DNA from 4 places in the Streptomyces caeni genome. Region 1 is predicted to be linked to each of the others. Evidence: riboswitches for the same ligand, from Rfam matches in the RefSeq annotation. Region 1 holds a riboswitch; each other region holds the start of a gene.
The links. A riboswitch is a leader RNA that binds a small molecule or an ion and turns the genes downstream of it on or off. The one in region 1 is predicted to bind cyclic di-AMP.
Positions count from the first base shown of each region.

Region 1 (7,197 bases):
GTTCTACGAGGGTCCAACCGAGACGGGTACGGAGGTCCCGGGAGTGCCGGGCCGCTGCGGCGAGACGGCACGCGTCGGCTTCGGCGCGGAGTTCGGCGGCGCGGACGTGGTGCAGGGCAAGGTGGGTCTCGGGGTGCATTGGGCTGTGGCCTTTCACTCCGTGGTGAGGGGGAACGCGTGTGTGTGGATGCGTACCTGGGCGGTGTTGGCGTCGTCTTCGTCGGCGGCCCGGTCGCGGTAGGCGTCGACGAGCGCGTGCATCTTCTCGACGAGTTCCTGGGTCAGCTCGGGCGTCAGCCGTAGTGTCGCGCTGCTCATGTCCCAGGTGCGGTTCCATTCCTCTGGCCATGTCTGGCGGTTGCCGAGCCAGGTCGATAGGTCCCGGGTCTGGGTGGTGGCGATCTCGTGGAGGTACATGTCGGCGGCCCCGCGCACGTCCGGGCTGACGGCGGCGTAGCCACGCCACAGCACTTCGGCACGCGCGTTCGTGGTTCTCCGTCAGGACAGTGGCCGGCCCAGCACAGTCCTCTCTGTCTCGGCGCCATTCACCCGTTCACCCGCTTCAGTGCGTCCTCGGTCAGCCCTCCCCCACGAGGTCGAGATCGTCGCGAGGCGCCTCCGGGGCGATCTGCGGAACCGGCCATGTGCGGTTCAGCGGCGGGGACACATCCCGCCACCAGCGGCGTGCGGGGAGGTCGCCGGCGGGCTCGAAGGGCTGGCCTGGGACAGGGACGGCGACTGCCTGTCCGACCGCGCCGGCTGCGGCCAGTGTCCATTCGCCGGGCTCGGCCCAGGGGTGCGGCGCCAGGTTGAAGGTGGCCCAGTGGATCGGCAGCATCGCGCCGTGCGGCTGCCCGCCCTGGAGGTCGAGGTGGGCGCGCATGCCCTCCTCGGGCGTCATGTGGATGTCCGGCCAGAAGTCCGAGTACGCCCCGATCTGGATCATCGTGGCGTCGAACGGCCCGTGCGCGGCGCCGATGTCCTTGAAGCCGTCGAAGTAGCCGGTGTCACCGCTGTGATAGATACGGTGCTCCTCGCCGGCCACGGACCACGACGCCCACAGCGTGTGCTGTCCGTTGCGCAGACCCCGGCCGCAGAAGTGGCGGGCGGGCGTGGCGGTCAGGGTGATGCCGCCGACCTTCGTCGACTCGTGCCAGTCCAGCTCGCGCAGCCGGTCCGCAGACACGCCCCAGTGCTCCAGGTGGGCGCCGACACCGAGCGGTATCGCGAACACGGTGTCCGTGGCCGCCAGGGCCTTGATGGTGGGCAGGTCGAGGTGGTCGTAGTGGTCGTGGGAGATGACGACCACGTCGACGGGACCGAGTGCGGCCGACGGCAGGGGCACTGGATGCAGCCGCTTGGGGCCGATGAAGCCGAAGGGGGAACAGCGGTCGCCCCACACCGGGTCGAAGAGCACCCGGTGTCCGTCGATCTCGGCGAGCACGCCGGCGTGCCCCATCCATGTCAGCCGCAACCCGCTCGCCGGGGGACGGGCCAGGTCGGCGTACGTGGTCGGGTGCACGGGAACCGTGCCGGCCGGGGCGCGGCGGACACGCTCCTCCTTGCGGAAGTAGACCTTCGCCAGCTCCACCGCGGAGTTGCCGGACGGCCGGACCCGGGTGCCCTCCGGGTTCACGAAGGCGCCGTTCGCGAAATGCGGCGATCTGCGGATGCGCTCCAGGCGTTCCCCGCTCGGGTCCGCGCCGAACGCGATGGGCCGCATCGAGCGGAGCCCGGAGCTCAGGGAACGGAAACCGGTCACGGCACCTCCAGTTGGAGTCGAGTCGGGCATCCCATTATGGGCGGCGCCGCTGACAGCACCGGGTCGCAAGTGCCGCCGCGCGATGTGCGGACGCGATGTCGCATCCGCGGGGTTCCGGCCCGTCGTGACGGCAGGGCCGGGGCCGCTCCCCCTCGGGGATGCGCCGGCGGCGGCCCGGGCGCGTGGCCCGGGCCGCGCCGGTCGCGGTGGTCGGGGTCACACGGCCTGCGCGATCCTCGTCTTGATGTCGTCCGGGGACAGGGCTCCCTTCGCCATGACGCGGTCGCCGGAGGACTCCCCGCGCAGTCGGCGCCCGATCCAGGGGACCAGGTGCTCACGCGCCCATTGGATGTCGTCGCGCCGCACCTCGAGCGTGCCGCGCGGCGGCAGCGGCGGCCACGGCTGATCGGGGTCGGCGGAGACCTCGATGCCGAGGACCTGGCCCGCCCGCAGAGCGACCCGGGTGTGCCCCTCGGCCGAGAGATGGAGACGGTCGTCGTCCCAGGCACGCCGGTCCTGGACCGTCTTGAGCGACCACAGGTCGAGGACCGGGCAGCCGTACCGGTCCGCGATCGCCCGGACGTGCCCGTTGTAGGTGGCGATCTTGCCGCGCAGATGCTTGAGCACGGGCACACCGCGCGTGTCGAAGCCGGTGGTCACCATGACGGTGCCGACGGCGGAGGTGAGGTCGGCGACGGCGCGCTCGAAGCGCTCGGCGACGTCGTCGGGGTCGGTGCCGGGCCGGATGATGTCGTTGCCTCCGGCGCAGAAGGAGACCAGGTCCGGGGCGAGTTCGAGGGCCTTCGGGACCTGGTCCGCGACGATCTGGTCGAGCAGCTTGCCGCGCACCGCGAGGTTCGTGTACTTGAAGTCGCCTTCCGGCCGCCGGTCGGCGAGAAGGACCGCGAACCGGTCGGCCCAGCCGACGAACTGCCCGTCGGGGCCGGGGTCGCCGACGCCCTCGGTGAAGCTGTCCCCCACCGCCACGTACGACCCGATCACTGATCTGTTGTCATTCTTCGAATCGTCTGCCACGTCGGCCCATGATTCACCTTCCCATGTGAGCTACGCGACCGTAGGAAAGGGTTGACGGGCGGTGAGAAGGGCCACGGGGCGTGGGCGGCCGCGTCGGGAACACGTCTCCGGGCGGGGCTGTTGGGCGGGACGCCGGGCAAAGGGCCGTCCTGCGCACCGAGTGCACGGCTGAAGGCCGGACCCCGGGAACGAGGGGTCCGGCCTTCGGTGTCCGGCGGGCCGTGCGGGTCAGCCGATGGACACGCCGTGCGAGCGCAGGTAGGCGACCGGGTCCACGTCCGAGCCGTAGTTCGGGGTCGTACGGATCTCGAAGTGCAGGTGCGGTCCGGTGACGTTGCCGGTGGCGCCGGAGAGGCCCACCTGCTGACCGGCGGTCACGGTCTGGCCGGCGGAGACGGACAGCTTCGACAGGTGGGCGTACTGCGCGTAGTAGCCGTCGGCGAGCCTGACGACGACCTGGTTGCCGTACGCGCCGCCCCAGCCCGCGGAGGCGACGGTGCCGGCGCCCACGGCCTTGAGGCTGGTGCCGGTCGGGACGGCGAAGTCGATGCCGGTGTGGTAGCCGCTGGACCACATGCTGCCCGCGACGCGGTACCTGGTGCCGATGGCGACGCCCTGGACCGGCAGGGTGTAGCCGGTGGCGGCGGTCGCGGTCTTGGGTGCCGTCGTCTTCGTGGTCGCGGAGGTCTGGGACGTCGCGGCGGAGGAAGCGGCCGCGACGGCGGTGCCGCCGAGCGTCAGCTTCTGGCCGGGACGGATCAGCGACGGGTCGGAGCCGATGACCGCGCGGTTGTCCTGGTAGAGCTTCTTCCAGCCACCGGCGACGTGCTGGTCCGCGGCGATCCGCGACAGGCAGTCGCCGGGCTTCACCGTGTAGGTGCTGACGACGGCGACCTTGACGGCGGCCTTCTTGGCGGCGACCGGAGCCGCGGAGACGGCCTTCCCGGAGACGGATGCCGCGGGGGCGGCGGCATGCGCGTCGGTCGCGCCCAGCAACGGCAGTGCGAGCGCGGCGCCGCCGGTTCCTACGACGGCCATGGAGCGCAGGAGGCGACGGGGCTTGAGACGGCGGTGCTTACCTTTTGCAGGCATGTCGAATTCCTCTCCGGCGCCTGCGAGGTGAGCTGTCGGGTGCGGACTGGAGATGTCCGGCCGCGGCGGTGCGCGGCTTTACCCCTAGCCGTTCCGGAGACCGGAACAGGCGTCTTGCCTGTGGGTCCCCCGCTCCTGCCGGGCAAGGGTGAGAGTGCGGGCACCGGGCGGCGGCAGGATTCGGCGTTCCACCCGGATCGAGGGGAACGTAAGCGACCCGGACGCATGGGGACAACATTCGGTTTCCCCCATGCGCCCATTTCTCTTGATCCTTGCGGAAATTACCGGTGACCCTGTGTCGACACGAGATGCGGAGGAATCCTCAATCACCCCGGAAAGAAGCCACAATTACGTGAACATGGCGACAACGGACCGTCACAAATATGACGCTGCTCACGTACCGCGATTTTACTGGCCCTATTCCAGGCAGAGTTGGAAGGAAGGCATCAATTCGGACAACACTCTCAGATGCGACGCAGCCGGATAACCGTCGCATCGAAGTCGCCCTGCAGAGCGGCCCGCAGTCCGTGATGCAGCAGCACCGCACCTCGATGCACTTCGCCCGTTTCGCGGCATTCATACCTGGCTTCCGGGTCGAGTCCGCGCAACCGCAGCGGAGCGACCGGCTCACCGTAGTGCTGCGCCTGGAGCCAGGCGAGAACGACCGCCTGCTCATCGAGCACGTACTGGACCGCACTCAGCCCGCCCGCCGGGGGGCGCAGCCGATACAGCTCGCCGCGCTGGACGACGGGGCGGATCTCCTTGTAGAGACCGACCCAGTCCCGAGCCTCGGCCAGCTCCTCCTCACTCCACTCCATGAGGTCGCCGCCGACGCCGAGCACCCCGGCCATGGCACTCACGAACCGGAAGCGCGGCGCGCTGACGCGCCCGTTGAGCTGCGTGTTCGGGCTGTCGGTGACCCAGGCGGCCATGACCCGGGCCGGATGGATCTGGCTGAAGCCGTGCTGGATGGCGAGCCGGTCGAGCGGGTCGGTGTTGTCGGAGGTCCACACCTGGTCCGTACGGCTCATGACCCCGAGGTCCACGCGTCCGCCGCCGCCCGAGCAGGACTCGAAGGCGACCGTGGGGTGCGCCGCACGCAAGCGGTCCACCAGCGCGTACAGGGCGCGCACATGATCGACCCACAGGCGCTGCGGATAGGATTCGCCGGGCCGGCCGGCATCGGTGAAGCAGCGGTTGAAGTCCCACTTCACATAATCGATCGGGGCGCTGGAGAGCAGCCCGTCGAGTTGCTGCCACAGATACTCCCGGACGTCGTCGCGGGCGAGGTCCAGCACGAGCTGATTGCGAAATTCAGTCCGCTTTCGCCCCTTTTGATGCTGCACCCAGTCGGGGTGCGCGCGGTAGAGGTCGCTGTCCGGGTTGACCATCTCGGGCTCCACCCAGATGCCGAACTGCATCCCGAGGGCGTGCACATGGTCGGCGAGGGGCTTGAGGCCCGACGGAAAGCGGTCGGGGTTGGGGCTCCAGTCGCCGAGTCCCGCACGGTCGCTGGTGCGGGCGCCGAACCAGCCGTCGTCGACCACGAACAACTCGACACCGATCGCCGCCGCCCGTCGTGCGAGCGCCGCCTGCTGCTCCTCGGAGACGTCGAACCCGGTGGCCTCCCAGGAGTTGTAGAGCACCGGCCGGTCACGGTCCGCGTCCGGGATGACGTACGCCCGCTGGTAGGCGTGCCAGGCGCGGCTCGCGCCGCCGTGACCGCCGTCGCTCCACAGTCCCGCGAAGACCGGAGCGACGAACGCCTCCCCCGCGGCCAGCCGCAGCAGTCCGGAGTCGTCGTACCCGACACCACCGGTGATCTGCACGCGCGCGTCGGGGAGTTGGGCCACCGCGATCCGCCAGGTACCGGACCAGGCGAGCGCACAGCCGTAGACCTCGCCGTGCTCCTCGGTCGCGTCGACGTCGAGCGCGACCCAGGGCAGGTGCTGGTGCCCGGTGTGGCCGCGCCGGCTGCCGATGACCTTCTCACCGTAGGTGAGGGGGGAGCGTACGAGCCGGGACTCGGCCGCCCAGCGTCCGTGCAACTGCGACAGCCGCCAGCCGTCACGCTCGGGCAGGGTCCAGGTCGCGGAGTCGGCCCGCAGGAGTTCGACGGGGCCGGGACCCGTGTTGGCGAGGGTCACCCAGCGCTCGACCACATCCCCGCGCATCCGGTAGTGGAGGGTGATCGCGAGCCCGTCGTCGGTGAACCGCAGTCGCAGTTCCTCGCCGTCGGCCTCGTACGCCTCGAAGACCCACTCGGTGCCCCGGCGCTCCTCGGTGCGGACGGACAGGGCGGGACGGGTGAAGCGGGGACCACCCTCGACCGGGTACTCCTCGCGGCCGTCGAGCGGGGACTCGAAGGGCCGGTACGGCGGTGCGGGCAGCGCGGCCAGGGCCTCGGCGTCAGCGAGGGCGATCCGCGGGCCCCAGTGCAGGTGCAGCAGTTCGCCGCCTCCCGTGAGCCGGAGGCCGTAACTGCTCGTGGGCCCCGACAGCAGCCAGGTACGGCCGTCCGCGCCGATCTCCAACATTCAAACCCCCACATATCCGAACAGGTGCGATCAGGTCTCAACATCATCGGGGGTGGAGTGGCCCGTCGGCAATGCTTCGGCCCAGGTTCGCCGCGGTGTCGGTCATCGATGATTGCCCGATGAACCGATGTCGTATCGTCAAAGGGCCCGTCGACGAGCAGCGCCGACGGACGGATGGGAGGAGCCCCCGTGACGCAGCAGGTGCCGTCGACCGAGCCGGAACTGGCCGGAGTGCGCAACTTCCGTGACGTGGGCGGTCTGCCGACCTTGGACGGACGGCGGGTTCGGCAGGGGGTGCTCTTCCGCAGCGGCCACCTCGCGCACGCGACGGAGAAGGACGCCGCGTTCCTCGCCTCCCTCGGCCTGCACACGGTCTTCGACTTCCGCAACGCGGCGGACAAGAAGCTGGAGGGACCGGACATCGACCTGCCGGGCGTGCGGAACGTCAACCTCCCGCTGTCCGATCCGGCGGACGGCGCCGAGTTCTGGAAGATGGTCCGCGACGGCGACCTCGATCAGTTGCGCGGACTCCTCGCGGACGGCCAGGCCGCCAACCGCATGATCGTCTCGTACCGCAGGATCATCAAGGAGCGCACGGCCGAGCACTCCCACGTGCTGCACGCTCTGGCGCAGGACAGCGTGCCCGCCCTGATGCACTGCGCGGCGGGCAAGGACCGCGCGGGTCTGTCGATCGCGGTGACCCTCCTCGCGGTGGGGGTCGAACGCGAGGCGATCGTCGCGGACTACCTGGAGTCGAACGCCAAGCACCGC
Region 1 covers NZ_JBHUDX010000021.1:50,219-57,415, reverse strand. The annotation lists gene ACFSL4_RS08650 (hypothetical protein) at 1-139, opposite strand, end outside; partial or broken gene ACFSL4_RS08645 (transcriptional regulator) at 154-441, opposite strand; gene ACFSL4_RS08640 (MBL fold metallo-hydrolase) at 578-1,762, opposite strand; gene ACFSL4_RS08635 (SGNH/GDSL hydrolase family protein) at 1,979-2,764, opposite strand; gene ACFSL4_RS08630 (M23 family metallopeptidase) at 3,026-3,889, opposite strand; cyclic di-AMP (ydaO/yuaA leader) riboswitch at 3,894-4,050, opposite strand; gene ACFSL4_RS08625 (alpha-galactosidase) at 4,354-6,426, opposite strand; gene ACFSL4_RS08620 (tyrosine-protein phosphatase) at 6,616-7,197, shown strand, end outside.

Region 2 (7,197 bases), on a different contig from region 1:
TGTGCTGAACGCGCCCTCCCCCGCGGCAACCGCCTCCCTGCCGATCGGCCGGGAGGTGGCGCGCCGGGCGCTGGCGGCGCTGGCCCGGGACTGAGCGCCCGCCCACCGGACGGCCGGGTGCCGTCGTCCCTCCCCGTAAAATCGGCTCCACTGTGTCTGACTCCCTCGATGTCGCCCGCGAAGACCCCCAGGCCGCACCCCGCGGCCGGGCCGCCGCTGCCCCCGTCGCCTCCGTCCCCCGCACCCGGGCCAAGGGTGAGCCCCGCTTCCCCGGCGGGCCGAAGGCCGATCCCGCCGGGTCGCACTTCGAGCGGCGGATCCGCAGCTTCCAGCCCCGCCGGAGCCGGGTGACCGCCGGGCAGGCGGATGCCCTGCAGCGGCTGTGGCCCACATGGGGGCTGGACATCGACGGGCAGCGGGTGGTCGATCTCGCCGAGCTGTTCGGCGACACGAAACCCGTGGTGCTGGAGATCGGGTTCGGGATGGGCGAGGCCACCGCGCAGATGGCCGCCGCCGACCCGGACACCAACATCCTCGCGGTCGATGTGCACACGCCCGGCCAGGGCAACCTCCTCAACCTCGCCGAGCAGAACGCCCTGGCCAACATCCGGGTCGGGAACGGCGACGCGATCATCCTGCTCCGCGAGATGCTCGCACCGCACTCCCTCGACGGGCTGCGCGTCTACTTCCCCGACCCCTGGCCCAAGAAGCGCCACCACAAGCGGCGGCTCATCCAGCCGGAGTTCCTCACGCTCGCCGCCACCCGTCTGAAGCCGGGCGCGCTGGTGCACTGCGCCACGGACTGGGAGCCGTACGCCGAGCAGATGCTCCAGGTGCTCACCGCCCACCCGGAGTTCGAGAACACCCAGCCGGGCGGCGGCTGTGCGGCACGGCCCGCGTTCCGGCCGCTGACCCGTTTCGAGGGCCAGGGACTGGACAAGGGTCATGTGGTGAACGATCTGTTGTTCCGGCGCGTGCAGCACCGAGACCAGCCGGCCGCCGGCGGCTGAGCGCCCCGCGGGTCCACCGGGCACCGTCGCGGGCGGCGCCCCTGTCTCGTTAGGGTCGATGCCGTGGCCACCCTTCCCCCGTACCCGACGTACCCCGACGGTCCCGTGGACGGGGGCGTGCTCCGGCACCCGCACTGGTGGCAGAGGCGGTGGGTGCGGTACGGGGCGCTGATCACCCTCCTCGCGCTGTCCGGGCTCGTGATCCTCGCCCTCGTGCGGCAGCAGACCGGCACCGAGGGCTTCCTCGTCGGGCTCGCCCTGGCCGTCCTGCCCGTGCCGCTGCTGGTGGCGGCCTTCCGCTGGCTGGACCGGGTCGAGCCCGGTCCCTGGCGGAACCTGGTCTTCGCCTTCGCGTGGGGCGCGTGCGCGGCCGCGCTCATAGCGATCGTCGCGAACAGTTTCGCGACGCGGTGGATAGCGACCACGACCGCCGATCCGAACGGCGCCGACACGCTCGGCGCGACGGTCATAGCGCCGTTCGTCGAGGAGTCCGCGAAGGCGGCGGCCGTGCTGCTCGTCTTCCTCTTCCGCAGACGGGACTTCACCGGGATCGTCGACGGGGTGGTGATAGCGGGGGTCACCGCGACCGGTTTCGCCTTCACCGAGAACATCCTCTATCTGGGCACGGCCTTCGGGACCGACCAGATGAGCGGGGGGCGAGGGCTCGCCTCCGTCACGGCCGCCACCTTCTTCGTGCGCGTGGTGATGTCGCCGTTCGCGCACCCGCTGTTCACCGTGCTCACGGGCATCGGCTTCGGGATCACCGCGCTCTCGGCGGAGCGCCAGCGCGTACGCCGGCTGCTGGCGCCGCTGGGCGGGCTGCTGCTCGCCATGGGCATGCACGCCATGTGGAACGGGTCGGCGAAGTTCGGCGAGTACGGGTTCTTCGCGGTCTACGCGGCCTTCATGGCACCCGCGTTCGGGCTGCTGACCTGGCTGGTGATCTGGACCCGGCAGCGCGAGCTGAGGACCGTGCGGGAGGAGCTGCCCGCGTACGCGGTCGCGGGATGGCTGGGACCGGTGGAGCCGTTCGTCCTCGGTTCCCTGCGGGCGCGGCGGCTGGCCCGGGAGTACGCGGGCCACCACTTCGGGAAGGAGGCGGCGCGCTCGGTCGCGGAGTACGAGGCGTTCGCGACGTCGGTGGCGTTCCTGCGCCACCGGGGGCGCCGGGGGCGGGCGGGTGCCGATTTCATCGTGCGGGAGCGGGAGTTGCTCTGCGCGCTGTGGGCGCGTCGGGCGGTGGCACGGCCGGCACTGGAGTACGCGGCGCGGGTCACGGCGCCGGTGGCACCCGCGATGGCGCCGCCGGTGTGGCACGGCCACGGGTATGCGCCGCCGCACGGAGTGCCGCTGTACGGGGTGCCACAGCACGGGCCGGCCGCGCCGTATCCCGGGTACAACCCGTATCGCCGGTAGGGGCCGGGCCCACTCGGCCGCGCCCCGCACGGTCACGCGGACGCCGCCGTCGGCTTCGCCGCCTCCTCGTCCGTCGGCGTCGGTACGACCGGCAGCCCTGCCGTCGGGGGGGTGTCGCCAGGGCTGCCGGGGTCAGGGGAGCGGCGCCTCGGGCCCGGGAACGGCCCGGACCCGGTGCCTCAGGGGACGTCAGGGGTTGAGGCCCTTGCTGCGCAGCCACGCCAGCGGGTCGATGGCGTCGCCGCCGCCGGGGTGCACCTCCAGGTGCAGGTGCGGCCCGGTCACGTTGCCGGTCGCGCCCACGCGGCCGATGACGTCACCGGTGGCCACCTTCTGCCCCACGCTGACGCTGATCGAGGACTGGTGGCAGAACCACAGCTCGGTGCCGTCGTCGAGGGTGAGGATGGTGCGGTACCCGTAGGAACCGGCCCAGCCCGCCTCGGTGATGGTGCCGCTGTGGACCGCCTTGATGAGCGTGCCCGTCGGCGCGGCGAAGTCGAGTCCGGTGTGGTAGCCGGAGGACCACATGGAACCGGCGTCGCCGAAGCGGGAGGTCAGGGTGTACGAGGAGGTCGGCAGCGCGTACTGCTTGGCGAGCTCGGCCAGGCGCGCGGCCTCGGCCTTCTTCTTGGCCTCCTCGATCGCCTGCTGCTTCTCGGCCGCGGCCTTGGCCTCCGCGGCGTCCTGCGCCTTGGCGGCGGCCTCGGCGGCCTTCTTCGCGGCGGCGTCCTCCGCGGCCTGTGCGGCCGCGCTGTCGACCCGGTCCTGCTGGGACTCGGCCTGCTGCAGGATCCGGGCGCGCAGCGCCTCGCCCGCGTCCGCCTTGCCCGCGGCGGCGTCGGCGGTGGTCAGGCCGACGGAGCTGAGGGCGGTGGCGGAGCCCTTGGGGGCGTCGGAGTCCTCGCCGAGGAGCGCCTTGGCCGAGTCCGCGACCGAGGACAGGTCCGGCATGGATATCGACACCGGGGGCTTGCCGGTCTGCGCGGTGGCCATGCCGCCCGCGCCGACGGCGGCCATCACACCGACGCCGAGAACGGTGGAGCTGCGCGCGAGCCCGCCCCCGCGCTGCTTGGTGACGCGATGCCGGCCGCGTACGGGACGGAGGGCCTCCTCGGTGGGGTTCCACTCCTCCCACGGGCCCTCGTCGGTACGGGGTGCGAAGCCGAACGTCTGAGTGCCGTTCGGAGCGAACGAGGTGCTCTGGGCAGGCCCGTTGGACGCCACGTGGGCGCACTCCTTCCTTCCTACTGGCCTACCGGGTTAGCTGACGGGTTCGGAGCAGGAAGGTCTCCTACGGGCGTCACCGGCCGTGCTGCCACGGCGGCTTCCGCCCGATTCACCCCAAGGTGGTGGTTCCCCGGCTCCCTTGCGGGATTCGGCACACGCGCACGGAGCCGCCTCTTGTGACGGCTGGGACGACCGCGCTGCGTTATCGAACGTTAATAGACGCGGGGCCCGGATTCCAAGCCGTTCCACCAGATCACTGATGCTTTTGACCTGGACTTTCACGCCAGGAACGGGCCAAATAGGGCGACTTGACCACGCCTCGGCCGCCTCACGGTTATTGATGGTGTGTCAGTTGTTATGCGCAGGGGCGTCATTCGTTCACATGGCGTGACGACGCCGAGGGCCGGTCGGGCCGGCGCACGGCCAGCAGGGCAGCAGGGCAGCAGGGCCATGTCGTCCGTGGCACGGCCGCCGGCACGGCGGGCGACGTCCTCGGTGACGGCGGCCAGCAGGGCGCCCGGGCCGGTGCGGACGCGGCCGGCGGGACGACCTCTGTGGGCCGGCCGGCGTATGACCGGGGCGGCGGCGGGGAGGGGCCGCGGCGGGCCACGGCACACGCCGAGGGCCGGAGCCCTTTCGGACTCCGGCCCTCGGCCATCAGTAGCGGGGACAGGATTTGAACCTGCGACCTCTGGGTTATGAGCCCAGCGAGCTACCGAGCTGCTCCACCCCGCGTCGGTGAGATCAGTGTACGCCATGCGCGCCGCAGGAGGCACACGGGTTTTCCGCGCAGGGCCCTTCACCAGCGTTTTCCGGCCGCCCACGGCCCCGGCGCGGCCCCGGCGCGGCGCCGCGTCGGCCATGGCGGCCGTGGCGGAGGTGGGGGTGGGGATGTGGTCCCCGGGCGTCACGTGCGGGTGGCCGGGGGCAGCAGATGGGCGTTGGGGGCCTTCGCCAGGTCCTCGTACTCCGGCAGCACCACCACGTCCACCCCCTGTGCAGCCAGCAGCGCGTTCCCGTCCGCGGACGCCACGAAGGTGTCCGGTTCACGCCAGGCGGTGACCACCCGTCGCACCCCGGCGTCGATGATCAGCCGGGCGCACGGCGCGGGCCGGGAGGCGCGGCGGGCGCACGGCTCCAGGCTGCTGTAGACCGTGGCGGCGGCCAGCCGGGGGTCCGCCGGGTCGAGCTTGGCCAGCGCCGCCTCCTCCGCGTGGACCACGGCGTCGCCGCCCTCCCGGGAGTGCGCCCGTGCCAGTTCCGTGCCGTCGGCCGCGACGATCACCGCGCCCACACTGAAGGCCGTCCGGGACGGCGGGCACTGCGCCGCCAGCTCACAGGCGGCCTCCAGCCACCGCCGGTCCGCGGCAAAGGCCAGCCGCCCGGTCCCGGGTGCCGTGGGCACGTAGCGCATCAGGACCACGTCACCGACCACCCGTGCCTCGACCAGCCGCATCCGCCCCGGGGGATAGGCTCCCGGCCCGAACATCCGCGGCGCGCCGGCCTCCCCCACGAACAGCGGCGCGACCGCGAGCTGCAGTTCGTCCGCGAGCCCCTGCCGCAGCAGCTGAGTGTGCACCTGCCCGCCGCCCTCGACCATCAGCCGCCGCACGCCCTTGACGTCCCCGAGGTGGCCGAGCACATCCCGCCACTGCATGTCCGGCCCGAGCGCCACCACTTCCACGCCGGCCGGCAGCCGCCCGCGCAGCCGCTCGGCGCCCTTGTCGGTCGAGTAGACGGTCTTCGCCCCGCCGGTGTGCCAGAAGAGGGCCTCCGGGTCGAGGTCCCCGGACACGCTGACGGTGACCTTCAGCGGGTACTCCGGCAGCCCCGCGGCGACCCGGGCCGCGCGCCGCCGCGCGGAGTTGACCAGCAGCCGCGGGTTGTCGGTGCGCACGGTGCCCGCGCCGACGAGGATGGCGTCGCTGCCCGCCCGGACCTCGTCGACCCGGTCGAAGTCCTCCGGCCCGGACAGCAGGAGCCGCTCGGGCCCGGTGTCGTCCAGGAAGCCGTCGAGGGAGACGGCGGCGGACAACAGGACGTAGGGGTGGGCCATGAGGTGCGCTCCAGTGGTCGGGATTCGCTGCGCCGGGACACAGCAGTCTGATCCGATGCGCCTCGGCGTGCACGCTTGGTTCAACTTTTAAACAATAACTAGACTGCGGTCATGACGACCCGCTGGCTCACCCGCGAGGAACAGCGCGCCTGGCGCTCGTACCTCGCCGCGTCGTGGCTCCTGGAGGACGCGATCGACCGGCACCTCCAGCAGGAGGCCGGCATGCCCCACCTGTACTACTCCGTCCTGGCCAACCTCTCCGACGCGCCCGGCCACCGGATGCGGATGACCGACCTCGCCGAGAGCCTGAAGATCACCCGCAGCCGGCTGACGTACGCCGTCACCCGCCTGGATCGGGACGGCACGGTCCGCCGGGAGGGCTGCCCGACCGACCGGCGGGGCAGCATCGCGGTCCTGACGGACGCGGGGAGGGCACTGCTGGAGCGTGCGGCGCCGGGTCATGTCGACACGGTCCGCGCGGCCGTCTTCGACCACCTGTCGCCGGAGCAGGTGGCCCAGTTGGAGGCCATCTGCGACCGGATCACGGAGGTGCTCCAGGGAGACGAGGGGCACTCGCCATGCGGCGCGCCGCCCTGGCGCCGGCGTTCGTCGAGGGCGCAACTCCCACAAAGTCCCCCCAAATCAATTGCTTGAACTTTAAAGCAGGGTTACTGTCTCCGACCATGCTTGTGCTTCAAATCTGAAGCACAACGGCGCATCCGACGCAGCGGAAGCGCATACCGGAACCGCGACCCGGCGGCCGGAGAAGGGTGACAGACATGCGCGAGCCCGGCGACGCGGCGGCATCCGATGCCGCAGCCGACAGCAGCCACTCGACCGGCCTCCCCACCGCCACGGTCCGCACCCGCGTGACCGTCCCGTTCCGCTTCGGCGACGGCTACACGGTCACCGGAGACCTGGTCACCTTCCACGGCCTCGCCGACGGTCAGGAGCACGTGGCCATGGTCCTCGGCGCACCCGAGGGCAGGCCGCCGCTGGTACGCCTGCACTCCGAGTGCCTGACCGGCGACATCTTCGGCTCGGCACGCTGCGACTGCGGACCCCAGCTGCGCGAGGCGGTCGAGCGCATCGCCGAGCACGGCGGCGTGCTGCTCTACCTCCGCCAGGAGGGCCGCAGCATCGGCCTCTACAACAAACTCGACGCCTACGCCCTCCAGGACCGGGGCCTGGACACCTACGAGGCGAACACCGCGCTCGGCCTGCCCGAGGACGCCCGCGACTACACGGCCGCCGGACAGATGCTCCGCGCCCTCGGCATCGACGCCCTGGACCTGCTCTCCAACAACCCCGACAAGGCGGCCCAGCTCCGCGCCCTGGGCCTCACGGTCACCGACCGCGTCCCCACGGGCGTCTTCACCACCGCGCACAACGTCCGCTACCTGCGCGCGAAGGTGATCCACACGCAGCACACGCTGCCGCTCACGAAGCTGACGGCCGGTTAGGACCCGGCCGGCCCCGTGGGCGAGC
Region 2 covers NZ_JBHUDX010000100.1:13,594-20,790, forward strand. The annotation lists gene lhgO (L-2-hydroxyglutarate oxidase) at 1-94, shown strand, start outside; gene trmB (tRNA (guanosine(46)-N7)-methyltransferase TrmB) at 153-1,010, shown strand; gene ACFSL4_RS32045 (PrsW family intramembrane metalloprotease) at 1,074-2,426, shown strand; gene ACFSL4_RS32050 (M23 family metallopeptidase) at 2,616-3,650, opposite strand; cyclic di-AMP (ydaO/yuaA leader) riboswitch at 3,661-3,817, opposite strand; tRNA gene ACFSL4_RS32055 (tRNA-Met) at 4,315-4,388, opposite strand; gene ACFSL4_RS32060 (dihydrofolate reductase family protein) at 4,561-5,709, opposite strand; gene ACFSL4_RS32065 (MarR family winged helix-turn-helix transcriptional regulator) at 5,821-6,363, shown strand; gene ACFSL4_RS32070 (GTP cyclohydrolase II) at 6,489-7,172, shown strand.
Region 2: linked by a shared signal. The riboswitch ahead of ACFSL4_RS32050 (M23 family metallopeptidase) and the one ahead of ACFSL4_RS08630 (M23 family metallopeptidase) in region 1 are both predicted to bind cyclic di-AMP.

Region 3 (7,197 bases), on a different contig from region 1:
CGCAGATGGGGAGCGGTCGCCTTCAGCGCCACCGGGTAGCCGATCGCGCGGGCGGCGCCGACGGCGGTCTCGGGCGTGGGTGCCGGCAGCGCCTTGCGCACCTGGATGCCGTAGCGCGCGAGCAGGTCGCAGGTCTCGTCCGTGCCCAGGGTCGGCCCCTCGTCGCGTGCGAGCAGCCAGCCGATCAGCTCGGCGGCTCCCTTCTCGTCGATGTCGTCGTACTCGGGCACCTTGCCCGGCTCGGCGGCCTCGCGCCGCCACTGGGCGTACTCGACGGCTTCCGCGAGGGCCCTGACGGCGCGCTCGGCGGCGGGGTAGGCGGGGATGAGGCGGGCGCCGGGCGGTGCCACCGGGGGGATCGGCCGCTCCGCGGGGCGCGCGACATCGCTCCGCTGGGCCTGCGGTGATGTGCCGGTCGCCGCGGACAGCGCCCCCGCGATCCCGCCCATCTCGACGTGCACCACGAGGACCGGCTTGGCGGGGGCTGCCGCCGCGGCCGACCGGAGCGCCTCCGCCAGGGCCGCGTCCTGGGGGGAGTTCTCGCCGACCGCCGGTATCGCCGTCACGATGACGGCGTCGCACGAGTCGTCGGCCAGCGCCGCCGACAGCGCCCGGTGGAAGTCCCCTGCCGTGGCCGCCGTCGTCAGGTCCAGCGGCCGCGACGGCCGCAGCCCCTCAGTCAGGCACGCGTCGTACGTCAGCAGGCCCAGCGACTCGGAGTTCCCGAGGATGGTCACCCGCGGTCCCGCGGGCAGCGGCTGACGGGCCAGCAGCAGTCCCGTGTCCACCAGTTCGGTGATCGTGTCCACCCGGAGCACGCCGGCCTGCCGGAGCAGGGCGGACACCGTGGCGTGCGGCAGCCGTGTGGCCCGTACGGCGTGGCCCTGCGGCGCGCCCCCGTGCCGTGCTCCCTGCACGACGACCAGCGGCTTGGCCGCGGCCGTCCGGCGCGCGAGGCGGGTGAACTTGCGCGGGTTGCCGATGGACTCCAGGTACATCAGGGCGACGTCGGTGTCCGGGTCGTCGTACCAGTACTGCAGGACGTCGTTGCCCGACACATCCGCCCGGTTCCCGGAGGAGACGAAGGTCGACACGCCCGTGACCCCGGTGACGCCTCCCCCGCGCCGCTGCAGCCGCGACAGCAGCGCGATCCCGATGGCCCCGGACTGCGCGAAGAGGCCGATGCGTCCCGGGCGCGGCATCTCGGGCGCGAGGGACGCGTTGAGCCGGACCGACGGCGAGGTGTTGATGATCCCGAAGGCGTTCGGCCCGATGATCCGCATTCCGTACGACCGGGCCTGGCGCACCAGTTCCCGCTGCCGCAGGCGTCCCTCCTGACCGCTCTCGGCGTACCCGGCGGAGACGACCACGAGCCCCTGCACCCCGTGCTCGCCGCACTCGGCGACGACCTCGGGAACGCGCTGCGCGGGTACGGCGACGACGGCGAGGTCGACCGGCTCGGCGATGTCGCGGACGGAGCGGTGGGCGGGGACTCCGTCGAGTGCCTTCTGCCCTTCGGCGAACGCCGTGTTCACCGCGTACAGGCGGCCGGTGAAGCCGGCGTCCCGGAGATGGTCGAGGATGCTGCGGCCCACTCCCCCGGGCGTGCGGCCCGCGCCGATGACGGCGACCGAGCCGGGCGCGAGCAGCCGCTTCACCGACCGCGCCTCGGCCCGCTGCTCCCGCGCGCGCTGCACGGCGAGCGACCGGTCGGTGGGCTCCAGGTCGAACTCCAGCCGGACGACGCCGTCCTCGAAGCTGCGCCTCTGCTGGTACCCGGCGTCCGTGAACACCTTGATCATCTTGGTGTTGGCGGGCAGCACCTCGGCGGTGAACCGGCGGATGCCGCGCTCCCGGGCCACCGCCGCGATGTGTTCGAGGAGGGCCGACGCGACGCCGCGGCCCTGGTGCGCGTCCTGGACCAGGAAGGCGACCTCGGCCTCGTCGGCCTGCCCCGAGGCGGGCCGGCCGTCGGCGCCGATGCGGTCGTACCGCACGGTTGCGATGAACTCGCCCGCCACCGTCGCCGCGAGTCCCACCCGGTCCACGAAGTCGTGGTGGGTGAAGCGGTGGACGTCCTTGGCGGACAGGCGGGGGTACGGCGCGAAGAAGCGGTAGTACTTCGACTCGTCCGAGACCTGCTCGTAGAAGCTGACGAGGCGCTCGGCGTCGTCGGCGGTGATGGGCCGGATGCGCGCGGTGCCGCCGTCGCGCAGCACCACATCGGCCTCCCAGTGGGCGGGATACTCGTGCCGGTCCGACGCGATCTGCATGGGCCCCAGAGTAAGGCTCGCGTGTGACAACGGCGCGAGGCAGTCTGGGGGAACCGGTCCGGGGCCGCTCCGGACACGACCGGCGCCCCTTCCGGGCGCACCTCACGGTATGGGAAACTGGTCTAGACAACATTGACACCTGAAGGGCAGCAACACATGGCTGAGCGCCGCGTCAACGTCGGCTGGGCCGAGGGCCTCCACGCCCGCCCCGCCTCCATCTTCGTCCGGGCGGCCACGGCCTCCGGCGTCCCCGTGACGATCGCCAAGGCCGGCGGCAACCCCGTCAACGCCGCGTCCATGCTGGCGGTTCTCGGTCTGGGCGCCCAGGGCGGCGAGGAGGTCGTGCTCGCCTCCGAGGCGGAGGGTGCGGACGCCGCGCTGGACCGCCTGGCCAAGCTGGTCGCCGAGGGGCTGGAGGAGCTTCCCGAGACCGTCTGACCCTTCACTCCCCGCGGCGCGTCAAAGCCGCGTCGGCCTTCGGGGCGGACGCGGCTACGACGCGTCCGCCCCGAAGGCCGCGAACCGCACCGCCGGCACCACCGCGCACGGCACATTCCGCAGGGTGCGCAAAAAATCCGCGAGCCACGCACGAATCGCACACTTGGTTTTTCCGCGACACGCGAAAAACGGGCAGCCGAAATAGGACCCGCCGAATATCACTCTCTTTGTATACGGCGCCCGTGTTAATTCCGCAGTCCTGAGATGTTTACGGCTTGTTGCGAAGTCCTCACACGGTCCGTCCGGTCTCCCGTGCCCGGGAAGCGGAGGCGGTGCGCGGCGGTCGCACGCTCGGTGTGCAGCGCCGTGAGGGCCCGCGCCCGCTCGCCGTCCCCACGCGCGACGGCGTCGACGATGCCGCCGTGTTCCGCCCAGGACTCCACGGGGCTGGCCGGCGCCTCCACCGTGTACATCCAGGCGATCTTGTGCCGCAGTTGGGCGAGCGTCGACGTCAGCGCCGGGCTCCCGCATGCCTGTGCGAGCGTCTCGTGGAACCAGCCGCCCAGTGAGCGCAGATCGTCGCTGCTGCCCTTCCTGGCCCGCTCCTGCCCCAGCCTGACCAGCCCCCGCAGCACCTTCAGATGGGCCTCGGTGCGCCGCTGGGCGGCCCGCGCGGCCCCGAGCGGCTCCAGCAGCATCCGCATCTCCAGGAGGTCGGCGGCCTCCCGCTCGGTGGGTTCCGCCACGCACGCGCCGGCGTGCCTGCGGGTGACGACGAAGCCCTCGGCCTCCAGCGTGCGCAGGGCCTCGCGCACGGGGACGCGCGAGACACCGTAGCGACGTGCGAGGAGTTCCTCGGTGAGCCGGCTGCCCCGCTCGTAGACACCCGCGACGATGTCATCACGGATCGCCGTGCATACCGAGTGCGCCGGAATACGCATGTCCGACCTCCGCCTTAATCCCCGTGAAACGTCGCCGATTGACGCGTGTTCAACCGACTCTATTGCAGTCGGCCGGAATTTCCGACGGCGGGCCGGAATCCATGTATATTTTTTGGACAGCCGCTCTTGGAAACGACGATGACCCCGGCTCGCCGGCCGGGGCCATCGGGCACCCGCACCCCTTCCGGGGCGCGCGGTCAGACGTTCACACCGTGCGCCCGGAGGTAGGCGACGGGGTTGATGTCCGAGCCGTACTCCGGGCTCGTACGGGCCTCGAAGTGCAGATGCGGCCCGGTCACGTTGCCGGTGGCCCCGGAGAGGGCTATCTGCCGGCCGGGGGTGACCCGCTGGCCCACAGAGACACCGATGGACGACAGATGGCCGTACTGCGTGTAGGTGCCGTCGTTCATCCTGATGACGATCTGGTTGCCGTACGCGCCGGCCCAGCCCGCCTCGACGACGGTACCGGCGCCGACCGCGTGCACGGGCGTACCCGTGGCGGCGTGGAAGTCGATGCCGGTGTGGGTGCCGGAGGACCACAGGGAGCCGCCGGTGCGGTAACCGGTGGAGACGTACGAGCCGTAGACCGGCGCCACGTACGCGGTCAGGCGCCTGCGCTCGGCCTCACGGGCGGCGCGCTCCTTGGCCGCGCGCTCCTTCGCGGCCTTCTCCGCGGCCCTCCTGCGCGCGGCCTCCTCGGCCTTCTTGTGCTCGGCGGCCTGCTTCTGGGCGGCGGCCTGGGCGTCGATCTTCTCGGCGACCGAGTGGCCGAGCATGACGGCCTGCATCAGTCCGGTCTGCTCGACGGGGTTGCCGGCCGCGAGCGCGGGGGCGGACAGGGTGCCGATGACACCGGTGGTGGTGAGCGCCGCGACGCCCATGGCGTTCGTGGTCGTGCGCTTCACGCGGCTCGGACGGCGGTGCTTCCCGGTGGCGCAGGTGAACGCCATGAAGTGACTGGTCCTTTCCTTCCCTCTCGCCTACCGGGTTAGCTGACGGGTTCGGAGCAGGAAGGTCTCCTACGGGCAGGACCCGATTCACCCCAGGGACTGCGGTGGGTCCCCGGCTCCCCTGGCTCGCGCCGTGCGGGGACTCGGCGATGACTGTCCGGTGCCGCGGACGCGGCCTACTGCCTGACGGACAGCCGGGCAGACGCTAAGCGGGCCCCGATTCCCGCGACAAACCGAGCAGGGGATTTGTAGCGCATCCCACAGGGCAGAAGGGCAGCCTCCATGGCAATGCGGACAAATCTCCGACGGCAGGGCCCCGGTGACTGTGTGGTCACCGGGGCCCCTCGGACACCGCTGCCGTGCGCGCGTGTCCCCTCATGGCTGCACGCGCGCGTGCCCGCCGTTCTACTCGGCCGCTACGACGCTCACTTCACCGATGCCGAGCGCCCTGACCGGCTCCGCGATCTTCGCGGCGTCGCCCACCAGGACGGTCACCAGACGGTCCACCGGGAAGGCGCTCACGACCGCGGCCGTGGCCTCCACCGTGCCCGTGGCGGCGAGCGCCTGATACAGCGCCGCCTGGTAGCCGTCCGGAAGGTGCTGCTCGACCTGGTCGGCGAGCGTGCTCGCGACGGCCGCCGCGGTCTCGAACTTGAGCGGCGCCACCCCCACCAGGTTCTGCACGGCGACATCGCGTTCGGCGTCCGTCAGCCCCTCGGCGGCGAGGGTGCGCAGCACCTTCCACAGGTCGTCGAGCGCCGGGCCGGTGTTGGGCGTGTCGACGGAGCCGCTGATGGCCAGCATCGCGGCACCGGTGCCGTCCGGCGCGGAGCGCAGCACCTGGCCGAACGCCCGCACACCGTAGGTGTAGCCCTTCTCCTCGCGCAGGACGCGGTCCAGGCGGGAGGTGAGGGTGCCGCCGAGGCAGTACGTGCCGAGCACCTGCGCGGGCCACACGCGATCGTGGCGGTCGGCACCGACGCGGCCGATGAGCAGTTGCGTCTGGACGGCGCCGGGGCGATCCACGATGATCACCCGGCCGGTGTCGTCGGCGGTCACCGGCGGCACCGGGCGCGGTTTGGCGGGCTCCCCCGTCCAGGCGCCGAGCGTCTCGCCGAGCAGCGCGTCCAGGTCGACCCCGGTGAGGTCGCCGACCACGACGGCGGTGGCCGTCGCGGGCCGTACGTGCCGCTCGTAGAAGGCGCGGACGGCCGCGGAGTCGATGCGCTCGACCGTCTCCTCGGTGCCCTGGCGCGGGCGCGACATGCGCGAGGCCGCGGGGAACAGCTGCCTGGACAGTTCCTTGGCGGCGCGACGGGCCGGGTTGGCGGTCTCGTGCGGGATCTCGTCGAGGCGGTTGCGCACCAGGCGCTCGACCTCGCTGTCCGCGAACGCCGGCGACCTCAGGGCGTCGGCGAGCAGCCCGAGCGCCTTCGGGAGGCGGGAGACGGGCACTTCGAGGGAGAGGCGGACGCCGGGGTGGTCGGCGTGCGCGTCGAGGGTGGCGCCGCAGCGCTCCAGCTCGGCCGCGAACTCCTCGGCGGAGTGCTTGTCTGTGCCCTCGGAGAAGGCGCGCGCCATGATCGTGGCGACGCCGTCGAGACCGGCCGGCTCGGCGTCCAGGGGCGCGTCGAGGAGCACCTCGACGGCGACGACCTGCTGGCCGGGGCGGTGGCAGCGCAGCACCGTCATGCCGTTGTCGAGCGTGCCGCGCCCGGGGGCCGGGAACGCCCACGGCCTGGCCTCGCCGGGCTGGGGCTGCGGGTGGAAGTCCATGGTCGCGAGCTCGGTCACTTCTGCGACTCCTCGTCGTTGCGGTTGCCTTCGAGGGCAGTGCTTTCAGCGGCTTCCTCGGCCTCGGCCGCGACCGGCTCGTACACGAGCACCGCGCGGTTGTCGGGGCGCAGCCGGGTCTGGGCGACCGCCTGCACCTCCTCCGCGGTGACGTCGAGCACGCGCTGGACGGCGGTCAGGGCGAGCTGGGGGTCGCCGAAGAGCACGGCGTAGCGGCACAGTTCGTCGGCGCGGCCCGCGACCGTGCCGAGTCGGTCCAGCCACTCACGCTCCAACTGGGCCTGGGCGCGCTCCATTTCCTCGGCCGTGGGGCCCTGCTCGGCGAACCGGGCGAGCTCCTCGTCGATGGCCGCCTCGATGACGGGCACCTCTACGTCGCCGGAGGTCTTCACATCGAGCCAGCCCAGGGACGGCGCTCCGGCCAGCCGCAGCAAACCGAACCCGGCGGCGACCGCGGTGCGGTCCCGCCGTACCAGCCGGTTGTAGAGGCGGGAGGACTCACCGCCGCCGAGGACGGTGAGCGCGAGGTCGGCCGCGTCGCACGCGCGCGTGCCGTCGTTCGGCAGCCGGTAGGCGGCCATCAGGGCACGCGCCGGGACCTCCTCCTCGACGACCTCACGCAGCTGCGAGCCGATGATGTCCGGCAGCGAGCCGTCGCGGGGCGCGGGCTTGCCGTCGTGCGCGGGGATGGACCCGAAGTACTTCTCCACCCAGGCGAGGGTCTGCCGCGGGTCGATGTCGCCGACGACGGACAGGACGGCGTTGTTGGGCGCGTAGTAGGTGCGGAAGAACTCCCGCGCG
Region 3 covers NZ_JBHUDX010000026.1:68,828-76,024, reverse strand. The annotation lists gene ACFSL4_RS10630 (bifunctional acetate--CoA ligase family protein/GNAT family N-acetyltransferase) at 1-2,273, opposite strand, end outside; gene ACFSL4_RS10625 (HPr family phosphocarrier protein) at 2,430-2,711, shown strand; gene ACFSL4_RS10620 (GntR family transcriptional regulator) at 2,957-3,652, opposite strand; gene ACFSL4_RS10615 (M23 family metallopeptidase) at 3,850-4,602, opposite strand; cyclic di-AMP (ydaO/yuaA leader) riboswitch at 4,615-4,761, opposite strand; gene ACFSL4_RS10610 (M16 family metallopeptidase) at 5,008-6,396, opposite strand; gene ACFSL4_RS10605 (M16 family metallopeptidase) at 6,393-7,197, opposite strand, start outside.
Region 3: linked by a shared signal. The riboswitch ahead of ACFSL4_RS10615 (M23 family metallopeptidase) and the one ahead of ACFSL4_RS08630 (M23 family metallopeptidase) in region 1 are both predicted to bind cyclic di-AMP.

Region 4 (7,197 bases), on a different contig from region 1:
CGTCCGCTCACCGAGGGGGCCTTCCCGGCCCTGCTCGAATACCTCCCGGGCCGTCTCACCGACGCGACCGCCGCCCGCGACCACCAGCGCCACCCCTATTACGCGGGCCACGGCTACGCCTCCGTGCGCGTGGACGCCCGCGGGTACGGCAACTCGGACGGCCTGCCCGCCGACGCCGACGGGGCGACCGGGCTGCAGGACGGCGTCGAGGTCGTCGAACGGCTCGCCGCACAGCCGTGGTGCGACGGGCACGTGGGCATGTTCGGCGTCTCCCGGGGCGGCTCCGCCGCCCTCCGGATCGCGGCCCTCGCTCCCGAACCGCTCAAGGCGGTCGTGGCGGTCTGCGCCGCGGACGACCCGTACGACGACGTGGGCCACCCCGGCGGCTCCGCCCTCACCGGCGGCGCCCACGCCCGGGAGGCGGCGATGCTCGCCCTCGCGGCCCGGCCACCGGACCCCCGGTATGCGGGCACGGTGTGGCGCGACGGCTGGATCAGGCGCCCGGAGTCCCTCCGCCCTCCCGCCCGCACCCGCGCGGGTCGGCAGGCACGGCGCCCACGGACTCGACGGCGACGGCGCCCACCCCGCGACCCCCGGCACGCTCCGGGCCGCCGTGCTCGCGGTGGGTGGCCGGCACGACCCGTACCGGGACACCGTGCTCGCACTCCCGGAGCGCCTCCCGGCCGACCGAGTGCGGTTGCGGCTGACCTGCCCGGTGCCGTGCGGCCAGGTGGTCGCACGGCTGTGCGACGTGGCACCCGACGGGGTGTCGACCCTCGTCACCCGCGGCGCACTGGACCTGTCCGCACGCCACGGCCGCGACCGGACGGTCCCTGGACCCCGGGTGCCACGGAGGACGTGATGGTCGAGCTGGGCTGCGTCGGGCACGTCTTCCCACCCGGCCATCGCATCCGCCTCGCCGTGTCCTGCGCGTACTGGCCGTGGCTGTGGCCGCAACCGGGTTCGGAGGCGGGCCTCGTCCTGGACCCGGCCGGCAGTCGGCTCGAACTTCCCCTGCACACGGCGCAGTCGGGGCCGCCCATCGTGTTCGGGAACCGGAGCACGCCCGGCCGCTGGGCGTCAGCTCCCCGGCCGTGCCCGACGGGCCGCGCCCGCCCCGGCTGGTGGTCCGGGACGTGGCGAAGGGCGAGTGGCGCCTCGAACTCGTCCCGTGCCGCGAGGGTGTTCTCGTGCACCCCGACGGTCTCGAGGTCACCGAGGACGCCCGGGAGACGTACACCGTCGAGGACTCGGACGCGTTGACGGCCCGGGCCCGCTCGGACCGGTCCGTCCGGATGCACCGCCCGGAGACGGGATGGGACGCCAGGGTGGAGACGCGCTCCGGGATCGCCTGCACGGCGACGGAGTTCGTCGTCTCGGACGAGGTGGTCTGCAAGGACGGGGACGAGGTGGTGTTCCACCGGACATGGGAGACGAGGATTCCCCGCACGGTGGCCGCCTCCACCACTCCGACGGAATGCCCGAATTGGAGGCATTCGAACCGCACTTCCCGTGAGCTTCGCCACTCGGAGCGCCGATGGCGCGAACAGCTCCCACCGGGCGGGCAGCCATCGACCGATTTGCCCGAATTGACATTCGATTTCCCATAACACCGAATTCCTCGGCGTGGGGAGGATGCCAGTGAAATCGGTCACGCCACCCCGATGCGACTCTTTTCGGTCATGTGGCCAACTTTCCTTCCACAAAGGGCGCGTTGGCCGCCGACCTCAAAGCGGATCAACATCCACATTGCATAATGTCAAGGTCATTTCGACCGGACGATGACTTCCTGCTTGTTCCGGGCATCTCCCCTCGCATACCTTCCTCTCGACCCGAGCGGATCGCCGAATCCTGCCGCCGCTCGAGGGCCCATCCACCGATGACGGCAGGAGCGGGGGACCCAGGTAAGTCGCCGAGCCGGACACCGCGCCGGAACGGCTTGGGGTGAAGCCGTGCCCTCGGGACCGAGGACACGGCCGGGCACCTCCCAGCCCGAACCCGACAGCTCACCTCGCAGGCGCCGGAGAGGAAAACGACATGCCCGCTTTCGCCCTGCCCGTACGCCGTCGGAACGACCGGTCCAAGGCCACCCGCGTCCGCCGCACCCTCGCCGTCGCGGCGACCGCCGCCGCGGTGCTCGCCCTTCCCGTCGTCGGCGCGACGAGTGCCTCGGCCGCCACACCCGCCGCCGAAGCGGCGACGGCCACGACCTACCGCGGCAGCCTCGACGGCTGGATACGCCAGTCGCTGGCCGTCATGGCGAAACACGGGATTCCCGGTTCCTACCAGGGGATCTACCGCAATGTGATGCGCGAGTCGTCGGGCAACCCGCGGGCCATCAACCTCTGGGACTCCAACGCCACGAAGGGCATTCCGTCCAAGGGCCTCCTGCAGGTCATCGACCCGACCTTCCGCGCCTACCACGTGCCCGGCACGGCGTACGACCCCTACGACCCGGTCGCGAACATCACGGCCGCCTGCAACTACGCGGCCCACCGGTACGGCTCGATCGACAACGTCAACAGCGCCTACTGAGCCCGAACAGTCTCTCGAGGACGACGGCGATGCCGTCGTCCTCGTTGGACAGGGTGACCTCGTCGGCGACCGCCTTGAGTTCGGGGTGGGCGTTGGCCATGGCGACGCCGTGCGCGGCCCAGTCGAACATGGGGATGTCGTTGGGCATGTCGCCGAAGGCGATGGTCCGCGACGGGCTCAGGCCCAGATGCTCGGCGGCCAGCGCGAGCCCCGTCGCCTTGGTGATGCCGCACGGCTGGAGTTCGACGGTTCCGGGCCCCGACATGGTGACCGTCGCCAGGGACCCGATCGCGCCACGGGCCGCCACCGCCAACTCGTCGTCGGACAAGGTGGGATGGCGCAGCAGCACCTTGCTGATGGGCTCGCACCACAGGTCGTCGCGCCGTTCGACGCGCACCGCGGGCAGGGTGGGGTGCGGCATCCGGTAGCCGGGCTCGATGAGCGTGAGTCCGTCCACCCCGTCCTGGTCGACCGCCGCGTAGACCTGCCCCACCTCGGCCTCGATCTTGCCGAGCGCGGTCTCGGCCAACTCCCGGTCCAGGGTGACGGAGAACAGCAGCCGGTCCGCGCCGGCGTCGTACACCTGCGCGCCCTGCCCGCACACCGCGAGCCCCTCGCTGCCCAGGTCGTCGAGCAGCGGCCGCACCCTGGGCGCCGGACGCCCCGTCACCACCAGGTGCCGGGCGCCGGACGCCACGGCCCGCGCCAGAGCGGCCTTCGACCGGTCGGAGAGCGTGTCGTCACCACGCAGCAGGGTTCCGTCCAGGTCGGTGGCGATGAGTGCATATGTGAGGGGTGCGGCCATGATCAGAGAATACGGATGGAACACCCCCGCATGCTCGGCCCGAACCGGACGAGGACCGCGAGGACTCAGCCGTGAGCCGCCGCCAGATGCCGCACCAGCCGCGGCGACGCGAACTGCGTACCGCACACGAAGCGCATCACGGGCCCATACGAGGCCGCCGCCGGAAGGCCCGTGAAGTACAGACCGGGGACGGAGGACACATATCCCGCCCCCAGCTTCGGCGTGCCGCGGCTCACCGCCAGTTCCGTGCGCAGCTCGTGGGCCAGAAAGTCCATCGCGGCGATGTCCACGCGGTAGCCGGTCGCGGCGATCACATGGTCGCCGTGCAGTTCCACCGTGCGGCCCGTGTGCGTCAGGACCGTCAGGGACGGGCCGCCGTGCGGCGCGGACGCGCGCACCAGGCGGGCGATCTCCTGTAGCTGCACCCTGCCCTCGAAGCGGTCGCGCAGCCACCACGCGCCGAGGGGGCCGAGGACTCGGCGGACCAGGTAGTGGCGGGTACGGGCGGGCAGGAAGCGGTACGGGTGCGGGTAGTAGCTCAGGGCCCACAGCGACCAGGCACGGCCGAACGGCGACTCGGGACGCAGCCTCGGCTGCTTCCAGGGCGGCGCGCCGAACGCGACCCGGCCCCGGCCGCGCGAGACGACGCGCACGCGCGCGCCCGCCTCCGCCGCCAGCACCGCTGTCTCCAGCGCCGACTGGCCCGCACCGACGACCAGCAGGTCCCTGCCGGAGAAACGGGACAGGTCGTGGTGCTGGGAGCTGTGGGAGAGGGGGCCGGTCGGCGTGGGTCCGTCCGCCGCCGCGGTGGCCAGCTCCGGCGGCAGATGAGCCAGACCCGACAGGCCGGTCGCCACGACGACGGCCCGCGCGGTGAACAGTTCGCCCGAGTCCAGCTTGAGTTCGAAGCCCCCGCCCTGACCGCGGTCCACGGAGACCACCCGGACCCGCTCCAGTCCGGGCACCAGCTTCTGCTGGAACCACTCCCCGTACCCGATGAACGTCTCCACCGGGATGATGTCCTCGTCCGTCACCAGGCGGGGGACGCCCGCCGCGTCGCAGTAGTCGGCGAGGGTGTGACCGCGCTGGGGGGTGTCGATGGACGAGGCGGCCGGGGTCGACTTCAGGAGCATGCCCGCGGGCATGTGGTCGCGCCAGCTCACCATGGGCTCGCCGAAAACGCGTACCGGGATGCCCCGTGCCCGCAGATGAGCCGCGGTGGACAGGCCGAACGGCCCGGCACCGATGACTGCTACCGGATGAATCACGAAGTCCCTCCCCAGGACGCTACGTGCCTGCTTCGTGCCTGCTTCGTGCCTGCGTCGTGCCTACGTCGTGGCGGGGCCGGGCCGGCCGGCCGGAGCGGCCGCGCTGCCGCGGCGGTTGGTCCGCCACAGCTGATACAGGTGCTTCGCGCCCGGCCGCACGAAGCGCGCGAGCATCGTGAGGAACGGCCGCAGGTCGTCACCCGCGAGCCAGGCCAGCTCGATGCCGCTCGCGCGGGCCGGGGCGTGCGGCGTCGTATAGCCGCTGCGGCGGTAGGCGATCAGGGCCGGCAGGTCGATGTTCTCCACGATGTACCGGTGGCCGGCGCGCTGTTCGCCCTCCGGAACCCCCCGGCCGGTCAGGTCCAGGTGCATGGCGCGGACGACGTCCACCCCCGCCCCGTTCTCGAAGAGCCGGAACTGGGCGCCCATGCGCGGGTTGAAGTCGAGCAGTTTGTACCGCCCGTCGCGCCGGTCGAAGCGCAGGTCGAGATCGACGATGCCGGTGAAGCCGATCTGTTTGACGAAGCGTGCCGCGAGGTCCGCGAGTTCCGGGTTGTCGACGACGTACGCGTTCGCCGTCATGCCGGCGTGCGGCGGCCAGGAGCGGACCTTGACACCCGTGAACAGGGCGAGGGGGGTCGAGTCCCGGCCGAAGTACGCGTGCACGATCCAGTCCTCGGCCTGTTCCCGGGGCAGGTACTCCTGGAGGATCACGCCGGGGTGCTCGCCCCAGTCGCGGGCGAGGGTGAGGAGGCCCTCACGGGTGGTGATCCTGGTCGTCCCGTTCACGGCGGGGCGTTCGCGGCGCACGAACGCCTCCCGGTTCTTGGCCACGAGCGGGAAACGGGCCGTGTCCGCGAAGCGCACGATATCGTCGTACGACTGCGGGAAGGCGGTCGCGGGGCTGGGGATGCCGTGTTCCACGCACAGTTCGTGCAGGCCCTGCTTGCTGGCGAGGCGGCGCGGCAGCCCGGCGTCCACCTTCGGGAACAGGAAGGGGCCGCCGAGGACGCCCTGGTGCTCGGCGATCACGACGGCGGCCTCCTCGTCGGTGGGCACGAGGACCGCCGGCCGGCCGATGCGCCGCCCGATGCTCAGCAGTCCCTCCACGAGCCGCTCCGGCTCCTCGGTCCCGGTGGTCGGCCAGACGAAGGCGCGCCGGAGGTAGCGGGAGACGGCGGCCGGCGTGTAACGGTCCTCGGTGATCGCGTACATCGGCACGCCGAGCCGGCCCAGGCTGCGGACGGCACCGACCCCGCCGTGGTGCAGGGGATAGTCGCCGAACTTCACGATGAGCCCCGGGACATCGCGGTCCGGGTCGAGCGGCACGCTGCCGGTGCTCCTGGCCACGGGTCCCCCCACGTGTCCCCCTTGCGGAGCGGACCCACCCCGCCCGCATCCCCCAAAGGACGCTAAGCCGGAATTGACCGCCCTGACAAGACCTATTCGGACATTGCGAACTCTTTAGACACTGCCCAAGACGGGCGGCCACCCGTAACGTGTGCGGCGACGACCTGGAACAACCGTGCACGGCACCACCCGGAGCACACGAAAGCGAGGCAGCATCCCATGCCCCCCTTCGATGTCCCCGAGGGCGACCCCTTCGGCCCGCACAACCTCCCCTACGGCGTGTTCTCCCCCACAGGCTCCGACGAGCGCACCGTCGGCGTCCGCCTGGGCGACCATGTGCTCGACGCCGGCGCGGCGGCCAGGGCGCTCGGCTCCCCGTACGCCTCCCTGCTGGCACGGCCGTCCCTGGGCCCGCTGCTGGCTGCCGGCCGCACCGCCTGGTCGGATGTGCGCCGGGCGCTGACGGCATGGGTGACGGTGCCCGCCCACCGGGAGACGGTCGGGCCGCTCATGCGCCCGCTGTCCGAGGTGACACTGCACCTGCCCTTCGAGGTCGCGGACTACGTCGACTTCTACGCCTCCGAGAACCACGCCCGCAATGTCGGGCGGATCTTCCGTCCGGACGCGGAGGACTCCCTGACCCCCAACTGGAAGCATCTGCCGATCGGTTACCACGGCCGCTCGGGGACCGTGGTGGTGTCCGGCACGGACGTCGTGCGTCCGCAGGGGCAGCGGAAGGCCCCCACGGACCCCGCTCCGGTCTTCGGCCCCTCCGTCCGGCTGGACATCGAGGCGGAGGTGGGATTCGTGGTGGGGGTCCCGTCGCGGCTGGGCCGACCGGTGGGGCTGTCCGGGTTCCGCGAGCACGTGTTCGGGCTCTGCCTGCTCAACGACTGGTCCGCGCGGGACATCCAGGCGTGGGAGTACGTGCCGCTGGGGCCGTTCCTCGGCAAGTCGTTCGCCACGTCCGTCTCGGCGTGGATCACGCCGCTGGACGCGCTGGAGGAGGCACGGGTGGCGCCGCCGGAGCGCACCCATCCGCTGCTGCCGTACCTGGACGACACGCGGGAGGAACCGGCCGGCTACGACCTGCGCATCTCCGTCGCGGTCAACGGCCATGTCGTCTCCCGGCCGCCGTTCTCCACCATGTACTGGACGGCTGCCCAGCAGCTGGCGCACATGACGGTGAACGGGGCATCGCTGCGGACGGGCGACCTGTACGGCTCGGGCACCGTGAGC
Region 4 covers NZ_JBHUDX010000066.1:28,423-35,619, forward strand. The annotation lists partial or broken gene ACFSL4_RS23120 (CocE/NonD family hydrolase) at 1-1,451, shown strand, start outside; cyclic di-AMP (ydaO/yuaA leader) riboswitch at 1,865-2,035, shown strand; gene ACFSL4_RS23125 (transglycosylase SLT domain-containing protein) at 2,038-2,535, shown strand; gene ACFSL4_RS23130 (HAD family hydrolase) at 2,519-3,340, opposite strand; gene ACFSL4_RS23135 (NAD(P)-binding domain-containing protein) at 3,406-4,608, opposite strand; gene ACFSL4_RS23140 (carboxylate--amine ligase) at 4,669-5,958, opposite strand; gene fahA (fumarylacetoacetase) at 6,178-7,197, shown strand, end outside.
Region 4: linked by a shared signal. The riboswitch ahead of ACFSL4_RS23125 (transglycosylase SLT domain-containing protein) and the one ahead of ACFSL4_RS08630 (M23 family metallopeptidase) in region 1 are both predicted to bind cyclic di-AMP.